DNA from 4 places in the Streptomyces sp. SCSIO 30461 genome. Region 4 is predicted to be linked to each of the others. Evidence: riboswitches for the same ligand, from Rfam matches in the RefSeq annotation. Region 4 holds a riboswitch; each other region holds the start of a gene.

Region 1 (3,321 bases), 2.4 Mb from region 4:
TCATAGTCGTCTGTACGTCCTGTACATTTTTTACGGATGGAGATGTGCGATGCAGCGTTCACAGGCCCGCTATGTGCTTCCGGAGTTCCACGAGCGGACCACGTCCGGAATCCGCACCCTGGACCCGTACTCGAAACTGCTGGGCGAGCGCATCGTCTTCCTCGGCACGCCGATCGACGAGACCGCGGCCAGCGACGTGGTCGCCCAACTGCTCTACCTCGAATACGCCGCCCCCGAGCAGGACATCCAGCTCTACATCAACTCGCCCGGCGGCCCCATCAGTGCGATGACCTCCATCTACGACACGATGCAGGTGGTGGGCTGCGACGTGGTCACCACCTGCATCGGGCAGGCTTCTTCCACGGCCGCCGTACTCCTCGCCGCGGGCACCCCCGGCAAGCGCATGGCGCTGCCGGGAGCCCGGGTCGTGGTCCAGCAGCCCGCGCTGCCCGAGCCGATGCGGGGGCAGCCGTCCGATCTGGACATCCAGGCCCGGGAATTGCTGCGGATGCACGATCAGATCGCCGCCATGCTCGTACGCCACACCGGGCAGAGCGACGAAAGCGTCCGCGAGACGCTCGACCGCGTCACGGTCTTCGACGCGGCTTCCGCGCAGGACTTCGGCCTGATCGACCATGTCATCAAGAACCGCAAGGCATCGGCGGCTTCGTCCGGGACACGGTGAACGAGCCGTGCTGCCGCCCGAACTGCCGCCGCTGCCGGCGCTGACCCGCGCCGAAGGCCAGGTCATCGACCGCTACCTCGAAGTCGTCGACCAGCTGGGACGCATCAACCCGGCACACGGCACGCACACATACGGGGCGCTGCGCGCCGCGCAGGCACTGGCCGCAAGGGCGGATGCACTCCGGGACGCCCTCGCGCTGATGCACGCGCGCGGGGAGAGCGAACTGCACGCACCCACACTGACGCGCGCCCTGCGGGTGCTTGGCGGGGAACGGCGCACCGCCCGCATCACCCTTCCACCGGAATCCAGGAGTTGAGGTGGCCGAGGAGCCGTCAGCGGCGTGGCGCACGCGTACGAGTGGGTGTCGGCCAACCGGCTCACTCGATTCCGCCGCTCATGCGCCCGGCAAGTTGCGTTCCCCGATGGGCCATCCGATGCAAGGCGGCGTTATGCCGCAGGTACGGCGCCTGCAGCGGTAGCGGCCGGCACGGCCGAATGGGGTCCTCCACCTGATTGGATGAGCGGTGAGGAGCTTCACGAAATGCCGTTTCGACGAGGAGATCCGGCAGTTCGTGCGTCAAGATCGCTGGGACGACAAGCCCCCGCCACCACGGCGGGGCGGTCCGGGCGGACGCCGAGTCCTGCCGCCGCCCCGGATGCCTGAGTCGACATGAGTGCTTTCGGCAGGAGTGGAGGACCCAGGCAGTACGGTCCGGCCGCCATATCCGGGCGGACCTCGGGGTGAAGCCGCGCTCGCGGCCGGGCACCTTCGCCAGCCCGAACCCGACAGGTCATCCTTCACAGGCGGCTGACGAAGGGTTGCGCATGACTGCGCATGCATACAGTCCGTCCCTGTTCGCGCGGACGGGTACCGTCTCCGCTGTCACGCTCGCCGCTGTCGGCGGCTCGCTGCTCGTACCGGGCGGCGCCCCGGAAGCCCATGCGGCCGCCGCGCACGCGGCCAAGGCCCTGAAGGTGGCCGCTTCCAAGAAGGGCGCACCCTACGGGTACGGCGCCACCGGCCCCAGCAGCTTCGACTGCTCGGGCCTTGTTCTTTACTCGTACCGGAAGGCCGGCAGGAGCCTCCCTCGCACCGCACAGGCGCAGTACAACCGGACGCGCCACATCGCGGCGTCAAGCCGTCAGAAGGGTGATCTGGTGTTCTTCCATCACGGCGGGCAGGTCTACCACGTCGGGATCTACGCGGGCGCAGGGAAGATCTGGCACTCCCCCAAGACCGGCTCCGTGGTCAAGCTGACCAAGATCTGGTCGAAGGGTGTGCGGTACGGGCGCGTGGGCTGACCGAGCAGGACGGCTGTCGCCGGCCGCCGCCGGCAACAGGACACAACGTGCATAGTGTGGGTTACTCATACCATATGGACGATGAGGAAGCCCGCATCGCGCGGGACGAGACCGAGACCGAGCGGGCGGACCGCAATTTCGCCGAGCTCCTGCAAGAGCTGAGGGTCATCCAGACCGGCGTGCAGATCCTTTTCGCCTTTCTGCTGACTCTGGCTTTCACGGCCCGGTTCCCCTCACTCGACTCGTTCCAGCGCGGCACCTATGTGACGACGCTGATGCTGGCCGTGGTGGCCGCGGCGCTGTTCACCGCCCCCGCCGCGGTCCACCGCGGGCTGTTCCGCAGGGGTGCCAAAAAGGAGATCGTCTCGGTCTCCTCGCGGCTGGCCGGAATGGGGCTCGCCGTGCTCACCCTGGCGTTGACCTCGGCGGTGCTCCTGGTGGTCGACGTGGTGCACGGTACGCCCGAGGGGGTCACCGCTGCCGCCGCGACCCTGTTCGTCTGCGTCATGCTGTGGGGGGTTCTACCACTCGGCATGGCGCGGAAGTTCGACCGTCGAGGGCAGCAGTCGGACCTCGGCGACCCGATGCCTGACTCCGAGCACCGTGGCACGGACCACGGCGACCGTGGCACGGACCACGGTCGCCGGTGAGGACCTCAGCGGCCCGGCGCGGCGCCCAGGATGACGGCGATCGCCTCGTCCAACTGCCGCTCCGTGAGGTCGGCGCGCGCGGTCAGCCTGAGCCGCGAGATACCGTCCGGCACGGACGGCGGCCGGAAGCAACCGACGGCGAGACCCGCGGCGCGGCAGTCGGCCGCCCAACGCACGGCAGACTCCGCTGACGGCGCCCTTACGGAGACGACCGCGGCGTCGGGGCGGGCGGCCGTGAGCCCTGCGTCGGTGAGGCGTTCATGGAGCGTCGCCGCCACGGCGCGGGCCCGGTCCGCCAGCTCCGGCTCGCGCTCGATCAGACGCAGACTCGCCAGCGCGGCGCCCGCCGCCGCGGGTGCGAGGCCGGTGTCGAAGATGAACGTCCGCGCGGCGTTGACCAGGTGGGCGATGACCCGTGCCGGGCCGAGCACGGCTCCACCCTGGCTGCCCAATGACTTGGAGAGGGTCATGGTGGCGAGCACGTCGACCGCGCCCGCGAGCCCCGCCGCGTGCAGCGCGCCCCGGCCGCCGTCGCCGAGTACCCCGAGGCCGTGCGCGTCATCGACGACCAGCGCGGCGCCGTGCGCGCGGCAGGCCGCGGCGAGCGCGGTGAGCGGCGCCGCGTCTCCGTCCACCGAGAAGACCGAGTCCGTGACGACGAGCGAGCGCCGCCCGGGGTGCGCG
Region 2 (3,321 bases), 1.0 Mb from region 4:
CCACGGTTGATCCCGAGGCCCGGCACGGCCACAAGACCGTCCGCCGGTCCTTCGACGGTTACAAGGGTCATGTGGCCGAGGAACCCGACAGCGAGGTCATCACCGCGACCGAGGTCACGGCGGGCAACGCCGGCGATGCCGAGCCCGCCGCCGACCTGCTCGCCGACGTTCTCCAACCACCTGCCGCCGAGCAGGCAGACCAGGCGCGGGCCGAAGTCTACGGCGACGCCGCTTACGGGACCGGGCCGCTGCTGGCCGAGCTGGACGACGCGGGCGCCCGGGTGATGGTCAAGGTGCAGGCGGCCAACGCGCCCGGTGGGCGGTTCTCCAAGGACGCCTTCACCATCGATCTGGAGGCAGGGCAGGTCACCTGCCCGAACCAGGTGACCGCCGCGATCCGCCCGAAGTCTGATGGCGGTGGGACGGCCTGCTTCAAGACCGCCTGCGCCGCCTGCCCCCTTGCGGCGCAGTGCACTACCGCCAGGAACGGACGCGTCATCACCATCGGCCCTCACGAAGAACACCTGGCCCGGGGCCGGGCTCGCAGTGCGGACCCCGTCTGGCTGGCCGCCTACCGGGCCACCCGCCCCAAGGTCGAACGCAAGATCGCCCACCTGATGCGGCGGCGACACGGCGGACGCCGCGCCCGGGTGCGGGGCCGGGCCAAGATCGCCGCCGACTTCTCCTTGCTGGCCGCCGCCGTCAACGTCGCGCGGCTCGGCGTGCTCGGAATCATGTCCACAGGCAGTGACAAGTGGGCGGTCGCCGCCGGCTGACCGTCCCGAGGGCGCCCTGGACCATGCAAACGACCCGCACGCGGCCGTGCCAAGCCCTCAACAGCCCCCACGACGGCCACGAACCGCCCACACGCCGCCCGACCACCAGCCAGCAACCACGACCCTGACACCCCCAACGGCGACACCGCACGCCCAGGACGACCCGCTTAACACCAGTCACCTAGACGTCGCCTCAGTCGGAGAGGTGGTTCAGAGGCGGACGCCGTGCTTCCGGAGGTAGGCCAGCGGATCTATGTCGGAGCCGTAGCCGGGTGCGGTGCGGATCTCGAAGTGGAGGTGCGGACCCGTGGAGTTGCCGGTGGAGCCGGAGAGGCCGATCTGCTGTCCGCCGCTCACGTCCTGTCCGGCCGAGACGGACAGGACGGAGAGGTGAGCGTACTGGGCGTAGGTGCCGTCGGTGTGCCGGATGACGACCTGGTTCCCATACGCTCCCGCCCAACCGGCCGAGACGACAGAGCCGGGACCGACGGACTTGACCGAGGTGCCCGTGGAGGCGATGAAGTCGAGACCGGTGTGGTAGCCGCTGGACCACAGGGCACCCGGGGTGCGGTACGCGGTGCTGACACCTCCGGTGACCGGGGCGGAGTAGAAGGACGCCTTGTCCTGCGGGGCCGGGACCTCGGGAGCCGCGGCAGCCTCGACCTTGGCCTTGACCGCGGACTCACCCTTGGCCTTGGCCTCGGACTTGATCTGCGGGGCGGTCGGGGCCGTCTTGGGGGCGTCGGCGGTACGGTCGGCCGAGCGCGAGGCCCGGTCCGGCCGCGCCGGCGCCTGGGCGGGGCGCTCCGCCGGGGCCGCGGCCCTCGCCGGGGCGCCGAGGGCGAGCTTGAGGCCCGGGTGGATCAGCGAGGGATTCTCACCGACAGCCTCGCGGTTGTCGGCGTACAGCTTCTGCCAGCCGCCACGAACCCGCTGTTCGACGGCGATCTTGGAGAGGTGGTCGCCGGGCGCGACCGTGTAGGTCTTGGGCGACTTCGGTGCGGCGACGGCCTGTGGGACTGCGGCCTGGCGGATGGCGGCGGTGCGTTCGGCGGTGACCGTGGGAGCGGACTGCCCCGTGGCGTGCGCCGCACCCGCGGCGCCGATGAGCGGTAGTGCGATGGCGGCGCCACCCGTACCCGCGGCAACGAATCCGCGGGCGAGCGGGCTGGTCTTCGGTCGGCGGTGCTTACCCCGTCCGGGCATGGCGAATTCCTCTCCGGCGCCTGCGAGGTGAGCTGTCGGATTCGGGCTGGAGCTGCCCGGCCGCGCGAAGGCGCGACTACACCCCTAGCCGTCCGGAATCCCGGGACGGCGGCTTACCTGGGTCCCCCGCTCCTGCCACGCGTGGGTGTGTGCGGAATTCCGGTCGGCGGCAGGATTCGGCGGTCCGACCGGATTGCGGTGACCGTAGGCGAGTCGGACGAGCCGTACAAGCAGTGCTATTCAGTCGGCATTCGCCCGCGCGATATCAACGGGGATTTTACGGTCACTCTGCGTGGATTACGGATCTTTGATCGCCTTATAGGCAAAGGGTTTTGATGGGGAGACACGGCGACGGACCGTCACGAATATGATCCCGCTCACGACGGGAATACCATCCCATTACCAATGGGTGCACTCTGCCTTAATCAACTAAAACGGACACAAGCCGCATTCAACCCAGAGAGGAGCGCATCGGGCGGGGTGATTTTTTGGGGAATCCATGTCGTATGGTCGGGTGCACACCGCCGTCGGCGTGCGACACCCACCGCAGACACGGAGGAGCCCCCGTGACACAGCAGCTGCCCCAGGCCCCCTCGACCGAGCCCGAACTCTCGGGCGTGCGCAACTTCCGGGACGTGGGTGGACTGCCGACCGTGGACGGGCGCCGGGTGCGACACGGCAGGCTGTTCCGCAGCGGGCACCTCGCCCATGCCACCGCCGACGACGCAGCGTTCCTGACTTCCCTCGCACTCCACACGATCTTCGACTTCCGCAACTCCGCCGACCACAGGCTGGAGGGGCCCGATGTCGAGCTGCCCGGGGTGCGGAACGTGAACATCCCGCTCAGCGACCCCGCCGACGGCGCCGAGTTCTGGAGGATGGTGCATGACGGCGATCTGGAGCAGCTGCGCTCGATCCTCTCCGAGGGCAAGGCCGCCGACCGGATGTCCGATTCGTACCGGAAGATGGTCCGCGAACGGACGGACGAGCACAGCCGGGTCCTGCACTCCCTGGCCGAGGACAGCGTCCCCGCACTGATGCACTGTGCTGCGGGCAAGGACCGCGCGGGCCTGTCGATCGCGATCTCACTGCTCGCGGTCGGCGTCGAGCGGGACGCCATCGAGGCCGACTATCTGAAGTCGAACGACCCCCACCGCCGCTACAGGGTGCGCCGCAGCGACACATCACCGGCCGGAATGTCCCCTGAGGTCATGGAGCTGCTGCGACCGCTCTTCGACGCGCGTGCGGAGTACCTGGCGGCCGCCTTCGACACCATCGAGGAGACCTGGGGCGGCACTGAGCGCTATCTGACCGAGGGACTCGGCCTCACCTCCGCAAC
Region 3 (3,321 bases), 1.7 Mb from region 4:
ACCACGCGACACGAGGACAGCGCCGAGGGGCGGCTGACCGTGTACGAGTGGTGGGAGCGGACAGAAGTCGCCGAGTAGTCGCCGGAGGGTGCGGATCCGCCGGGTCGGTGGGACAGCCCGCCGCGCTGGTACGGGAGGCGATCTGCGCCGTACGGGGTACGAGAGGGGCCTTCTCGCGGGTCGCACGGAAAAGTGGTGTGGATCTTGCTCCGCATGGCGTAAGGTTGTGTTCACCGACGCGGGGTGGAGCAGCTCGGTAGCTCGCTGGGCTCATAACCCAGAGGTCGCAGGTTCAAATCCTGTCCCCGCTACTGAAGCAGAGGGCCCGGATCCAGCAGCATGCTGGATCCGGGCCCTCTGTCTGTGTGTTGTCGGGCCTTGTGGCGGCTTGGCCGCTGGTGAGGGTCGGCCGCTTAGCCCGGTTGGCCGACGGTGACTCGCCCCGCGGCGCGGCTGAGGCCAGCCTTGGTGGTGCGCGGATCCGTCCGCGGCCGTGGGCGGATCGGCGGGAGAGCAGTCTTGGCACAGTACGACGGCGGCGAGGGACCCCGGCCGAGAAGCGGCGGCCGTGTCCTCGTGCTGCTGCTGCCCTGGCTGACGATCATCGCCGGTTTGGTCTTCGACCTGTTCACCCCGGAGACGTACCGCGCATCACCGTTCTTCGCCGCCGCCCCGCTGCTCGCCGCCCCGTTCTACACATGGCGCGGCACCCTGGTGACGACGGCTGCCGGTGTGCTGACCGTGCTGGGGCTGAACGTCTACAACGGCACCTTGGGCCAGGTGCCGCCGGCGACTGAGGTTTTCACCGTGCTCACGGTGTCGATCGTCGCCCTCTACATCAACCGGGTACTCCGCCGCAGTGGTGAGCGGCTCGCCTCCGCCCGTGTCATCGCGGAGGCGGCCCAGCGCGCCGTGCTGCCCGAACCGGCCGAGCGTATCGGTGGGCTGAATGTGGCCGCACGGTACGAGGCGGCGCAGGCGGACGCGTTCATCGGCGGTGACCTGTACGCCGTCCAGAACACCGCGTTCGGTGTCCGTCTGATCGTCGGCGACGTCAGGGGAAAGGGGCTGGACGCGGTCGAGGCGGTGGCGGTGCTGCTCGGAGCGTTCCGCGAGGTGGCCGATGAGGAGCCCTCCTTGGAAGGGATCGCCCAGCGCCTGGAGCGGGCGCTGGCACGGGGGGACAGCCGCCCGCACGGACTCGACCGGGTGGAGGGGTTCACCACGGCGGTGCTGGCCGAGATCCCGCGCGACGGGAGTCGCGTCCGGGTGGTCAACCGGGGCCATCCGCCTCCGATCGTCATGTACGCGGACGGCGCGCTCTACATGCTGGAGCCGAGCCAGAACGCGCTGCCGCTCGGAATGGGGGATCTCGCCCACTGGCCGGACCACGTGGACGAGGCGCCGTTTCCGGCCGGAGCGACGCTGCTCCTGTACACGGACGGGCTGTCCGAGGCCCGCGACCGGCACGGCACCTTCTATGATCCGCGGGCGCGGCTCGGGGGTCTGGTCTTCCCGGGGCCCGACGAGCTGCTGGACGCGGTGGTGGCCGATGTGCGGCGGCACACGGGTGGCGGCCTGGCGGACGACATGGCATTGCTGGCGGTCGCCAGGCCGGGTGTGCATCAGCCGGTAGGGAACAGGTCGGTGCCGGTTGCGTCCTGAGGCCTGTGGGTGGCCCAGAGGCGCCTTGTCGCTCCGGTTGGTCCGGCCGGTCCGCCCTGGTCAGTCGGCTCCCAACGTCTGAGCTTGATGAATCATCAGATATTCAACGGTGAACAATGTGTCGTGAGGGGCGGTCAACTTGCCCTATTTGCTCACCTGATGGGCGTTAAGTCCAGGCCGAAAATAGTTAATGATCAAGGGGGACGGCTTGGAATGGAGCGTCGGCGTCTATTAACGTTCGATAACGCAGCACGGTCGTCCCAGTCGTCGCAAGAGGCGGCACCGTGCGCATGCGCCGAATCCCGCAAGGGAACCGGGGAACCACCATTTGGGGTGAATCGGGTACTTCAGGGTGCCTGTAGGAGACCTTCCTGCTCCGAACCCGTCAGCTAACCCGGTAGGCGAGAAGGAAGGAAAGGAGCACGCCTCCGTGGCGTCCAACGAGCCTGCCCTCCAGGGGATTCCCACCACCGAGTGGGCCCCGGCCGCCGAGTGGATTCCTTCCGACGGGACGGAGGAGTGGAATCCGACGGAGGAGTCCCTCCGCCCGGTCCGCGGCAGGCACCGTGTCGTCAAACAGCGAGGCGGCGGTCTCGCCCGGAGCTCCACCGTGCTCGGTGTGGGCGTGATCGCCGCTGTCGGCGCGGGCGGCATAGCCACCGCGCAGGACAAGCCGGCCGTCTCCATATCCCTGCCCGACAGCATCAAGGACAACCTTCCGGACGCCCAGTCGCTGCCGGGCGTGGCCTCCCTGATGTCGGAGTCCTCCGACGACTCCGACGACTCCGACGAGCAGGGCGCGGGCGGGGCGGCCGACGCACCGCTCTCGGCGATGTCCGTCGCCACCACCGCCGGTACAGCCGAGCAGACCGGGGCCCAGCAGACCACCGCGGGCGAGGCGCTGCGCGCCCGTATCCTCCAGCAGGCCGAGCAGCAGCAGGCCGGGGTGGAGGCCGAAGCGAGGGCGGCAGCCGAGAACGCCGCCGCCGAACAGGCCGCTGCCGAGGCGACGAGGCAGCAGTCCGCCGCGGAGGCCGCAGCCGCCGAGGCCAAGCGCAAGGCGGAAGAGGAGGCTGCGGAGGCCGCAGCGGCTGCGGAGGCCGCCCGACTCGCCGAGCTGGCCGGGCGCTACGCGCTGCCGACGTCCTCGTACACCATCACCTCCACCTACGGTGAGTCCGGCTCCATGTGGTCGTCCGGCCAGCACACCGGCCTCGACTTCGCGGCGCCCACCGGCACCCCCGCGAAGGCCGTGCACGGCGGCACGGTCAAGTCGGCGGGCTGGTCCGGGTCGTACGGCTACCGCGTGGTGCTGGAGCTCGAGGACGGCACCGAGATCTGGTACGCCCACCTGTCGTCGATGAGTGTCAGCGCGGGCCAGAAGGTCGGGACGGGCGACACCGTCGGACGCGTCGGCGCGACCGGCAATGTCACCGGGCCGCATCTGCACCTTGAGGTGCACACCCCGTCCGGTGCCGGCGTGGACCCGGCCGCCTGGCTGCGGGACAAGGGCCTCAGCATCTGAAGCACCGTGCAGCACCGCACCCGGGGTGCCTGGCCCGACGGCGGCTCAGGCGCCACGGGTGCGGTGCTGCACGCGCTTCGTCCGCTTCCTCGCCCATTCACCCGCGATAGGGGTTGTAGCCCTCGTAGTCC
Region 4 (3,321 bases):
TGGCCGAGCCTCACCAGTCCGCGCAGCACCTTCAGATGGGCCTCCGTGCGCCGCCGCGCGGCCCGGGCGGCACCGAGAGGCTCCAGGAGCGCGCGGATCTCCAGCAGATCGGCGGCCTCCTGCGCGGTGGGCTCCGCGACGCACGCTCCGGCATGCCGCCGCGACACCACGAAGCCCTCCGACTCCAGCGTGCGCAGCGCCTCACGCACGGGGACCCGCGAGACTCCGTAGCGACGGGCCAGCTGCTCCTCGGCGAGCCGGCTGCCTCGCTCGAAGACCCCGGACACGATGTCGTCGCGGATCGCCGTGCATACCGAACGCGCGGGAATGCGCATACCGAACCTCCGCAGTAATCCCCTGCATCTGCCACATCCGCTCGAATTCAAGCGGCATCCGAGTCGAGCAGCCGACCAGTCAGGCGATGCCCTTCGGTGACTCTATGACAATGGGCGGGAATTTCCGATGGCCTGCCTTGATCCATGGATATTTTTTGGCCGGAAAATACCGAAGGCTCCGGCCGGTCTCGATGACCGGCCGGAGCCTTCGGACTCCGCGCGCCGTGGGACAGCGCGCGGAGGTCAGAGCTTGACGCCGTGGCCGCGCAGATAGGCCACCGGGTCGATGTCGGAACCGTAATCGGAGCCGGTGCGGGCCTCGAAGTGGAGGTGCGGGCCGGTGGTGTTGCCGGTGGAGCCGGACAGCCCGATCTGCTCACCCGGGGTGACCCGCTGGCCGACGGAGACGCTGATGGACGAGAGGTGGCCGTACTGGGTGTACGTGCCGTCGTTCATCTTGATCACGACATTGTTGCCGTAGGCGCCGCCCCAGCCCGCCTCCACGATGGTGCCCGTGCCGACCGCGACGACCTTTGTCCCGGAGGAGGCGTGGAAGTCGATCCCGGTGTGGCTGCCCGAGGACCAGACGGCTCCGCCCGAGTGGTAGTCCGTGCTGACGTAGGACCCGGCGACGGGGAGGTTGTACGACAGCAGGCGCTTGCGCTCGGCCTCTCGGGCAGCGCGCTCCTCGGCGTCCCGGGCGGCCTTGACCCGGATCTCGGCGTTGCGCTTCGCGTCCGCTTCGGCCTTGGCCTGGGACGCGGCGAAGTCGGCTTCTTCCTGCTGGACGTCGGCCTGGGCGCCGACCTGCTTGGCGAGCATGTCGCCGGCGACGACCACCTGGTTCAGGCCGGTGTCCTCGACGGAGAGGCTGTCCGGCTCGGCGGCGAGCGCGGGTGAGGCGAGTGCTCCGACGACGCCGGTGGTGGCCAGCGCGGCGGCTCCGGCCACGCCCGCGCGCTTGCGCGACAGCCGGCTCGGACCACGATGCTTCCCGGTGGCACGGGTGAACGCCATGAAGTGGCTTGTCCTTTCCTTCCCTCTCGCCTACCGGGTTAGCTGACGGGTTCGGAGCAGGAAGGTCTCCTACGGCCCCCCTCCGCGCAGGTGTGCGAAGGCGTTCCGATTCACCCCAGGGGACTTGCGGGTCCCCGGCTCCCCAGGCTCGCGCCTGACGGGGACTCGGCGATCGCTGCCCGTTGCCGCGGGTGCGGCGCGTGCAAAGGTCGGACAGCGCAGAAGACGCTAAGCCGATCTTCCGTAAATCACCAAACGGTCACGGGATTTTGTCGCGTATCCCACAGCACAGACAGGCAGCCTCTCCAGCAAACCGGACAAACGTTAAACAGGCAGCGAAAAGGGCCCCGTTGGCGTACCCATGCCCAACGGGGCCCTTCCTCGCACTCACTCGCCGCGGCCTCTCGGCTCCACGAGCGGCGCCTCAAGGACGGTCAATCAGCCCGTGACAACTGTCACTTCACCGAGGCCCAGGGCCTTGACCGGCTCCTCGATCTCCGCCGCGTCACCGACGAGGACCGTGACGAGGCGATCCGCGGGGAAGGCGCTGACGACCGCGGCGGTCGCCTCGACGGTGCCCGTCGAGGCCAACCGGGCGTAGAGCTGTCCCTGGAAGTCGTCCGGAAGGCCCTGCTCGACCTGGTCGGCCAGGGTGCCGGCGACGGAGGCGGCCGTCTCGTACTTCAGCGGGGCTACACCCACCAGGTTCTGCACGGCGACATCGCGCTCGGCATCCGTCAGCCCCTCGGCGGCGAGCGTACGCAGCACAGTGAACAGGTCCTGGAGGGCCGGTCCGGTGTTCGGCGTGTCGACGGAACCGCTGATGGCGAGGGTGGCCGCGCCGGTGGCTCCGCCCGGAGACGCCGGGGCGGCCGAGCGCAGCACCTGGGCGAACGCCCGCACGCCGTAGGTGTAGCCCTTCTCCTCACGCAGTACACGGTCCAGGCGCGAGGTCAGCGTGCCGCCGAGGCAGTAGGTGCCGAGGACCTGGGCCGGCCAGACGCTGTCATGGCGATCCGGTCCGACGCGGCCGATGAGCAGCTGTGTCTGGACCGCGCCGGGGCGGTCGACGATCACGACACGACCCGTGTCGTCGGCGGTGATCGGCGCCATGGCGCGAGGCGCGCCCGCACTGCCCGTCCAGGCACCGAGGGTGTCGGCGAGCACGGCGTCCAGATCGACGTCCGTGAGGTCGCCGACGATCACCGCCGTGGCCGTGGCGGGCCGGACATGGGCCTCGTAGAAGGCCCTGACGGCCGCGGAGTCGATGCGCTCCACGGTCTCCTCGCTGCCCTGGCGCGGGCGCGACATCCGCGAAGACGCCGGGAAGAGCTGCTTGGACAGCTCCTTGGCACCGCGGCGAGCCGGGTTCGCCGTCTCGTGCGGGATCTCGTCGAGGCGGTTGCGGACGAGCCGCTCGACCTCGCTGTCCGCGAACAGCGGGGCCCGCAGTGCCTCGGCGAGCAGTCCCATGGCCTTCGCCAGCCGGGAGACCGGCACTTCGAGCCCGATACGGACGCCCGGGTGGTCGGCGTGCGCCTCGAGCGTCGCGCCACAACGCTCCAGCTCGGCGGCGAACTCCTCCGCCGAGTGCTTGTCGGTGCCCTCCGAGAGCGCCCTGGCCATGATCGTGGCGACGCCGTCGAGGCCGTCGGGCTCCAGGTCCAAAGGAGCGTCGAGGAAGATCTCGACGGCCACCACCTGCTGGCCGGGACGGTGGCAGCGCAGCACGGTCAGCCCGTTCCCGAGCGCCCCGCGCTCGGGCGCAGGGAAGGCCCACGGCCGGGCGTCGCCGGGCTGGGGCTGCGGGTGGAATTCCATGGTCACGGCAGCCTCGGTCACTGTCCGGCTCCCTCTGCGTCGTCAGCGTCGTCGTTGTCCTCTGTCGCGGCCGCCGCGGCGGCGGGCTCGTACACCAGCACCGCGCGGTTGTCCGGGCGCAGCCTGGCCTGTGCGACGGCCCGCACTT

The links. A riboswitch is a leader RNA that binds a small molecule or an ion and turns the genes downstream of it on or off. The one in region 4 is predicted to bind cyclic di-AMP.
Positions count from the first base shown of each region.
Region 1: it holds a riboswitch for cyclic di-AMP, as region 4 does, so the genes downstream of both, V1460_RS20500 (C40 family peptidase) here and V1460_RS09905 (M23 family metallopeptidase) in region 4, are expected to answer to the same signal.
Region 2: it holds a riboswitch for cyclic di-AMP, as region 4 does, so the genes downstream of both, V1460_RS14300 (LysM peptidoglycan-binding domain-containing M23 family metallopeptidase) here and V1460_RS09905 (M23 family metallopeptidase) in region 4, are expected to answer to the same signal.
Region 3: it holds a riboswitch for cyclic di-AMP, as region 4 does, so the genes downstream of both, V1460_RS02415 (M23 family metallopeptidase) here and V1460_RS09905 (M23 family metallopeptidase) in region 4, are expected to answer to the same signal.

Region 1 covers NZ_CP146101.1:4,617,226-4,620,546, forward strand. Annotated here, with positions in the region: gene V1460_RS20490 (ATP-dependent Clp protease proteolytic subunit) at 50-685, shown strand; gene V1460_RS20495 (hypothetical protein) at 693-1,001, shown strand; cyclic di-AMP (ydaO/yuaA leader) riboswitch at 1,351-1,507, shown strand; gene V1460_RS20500 (C40 family peptidase) at 1,511-1,987, shown strand; gene V1460_RS20505 (DUF6328 family protein) at 2,062-2,637, shown strand; gene V1460_RS20510 (8-amino-7-oxononanoate synthase) at 2,643-3,321, opposite strand, start outside.
Region 2 covers NZ_CP146101.1:3,231,179-3,234,499, reverse strand. Annotated here, with positions in the region: gene V1460_RS14305 (IS1182 family transposase) at 1-776, shown strand, start outside; gene V1460_RS14300 (LysM peptidoglycan-binding domain-containing M23 family metallopeptidase) at 987-1,982, opposite strand; cyclic di-AMP (ydaO/yuaA leader) riboswitch at 1,987-2,140, opposite strand; gene V1460_RS14295 (tyrosine-protein phosphatase) at 2,549-3,321, shown strand, end outside.
Region 3 covers NZ_CP146101.1:502,256-505,576, forward strand. Annotated here, with positions in the region: gene V1460_RS02400 (DUF5988 family protein) at 1-78, shown strand, start outside; tRNA gene V1460_RS02405 (tRNA-Met) at 238-311, shown strand; gene V1460_RS02410 (PP2C family protein-serine/threonine phosphatase) at 520-1,665, shown strand; cyclic di-AMP (ydaO/yuaA leader) riboswitch at 1,949-2,084, shown strand; gene V1460_RS02415 (M23 family metallopeptidase) at 2,096-3,190, shown strand; gene V1460_RS02420 (PrsW family intramembrane metalloprotease) at 3,288-3,321, opposite strand, start outside.
Region 4 covers NZ_CP146101.1:2,203,600-2,206,920, reverse strand. Annotated here, with positions in the region: gene V1460_RS09910 (GntR family transcriptional regulator) at 1-335, opposite strand, end outside; gene V1460_RS09905 (M23 family metallopeptidase) at 579-1,352, opposite strand; cyclic di-AMP (ydaO/yuaA leader) riboswitch at 1,365-1,533, opposite strand; gene V1460_RS09900 (pitrilysin family protein) at 1,791-3,194, opposite strand; gene V1460_RS09895 (pitrilysin family protein) at 3,191-3,321, opposite strand, start outside.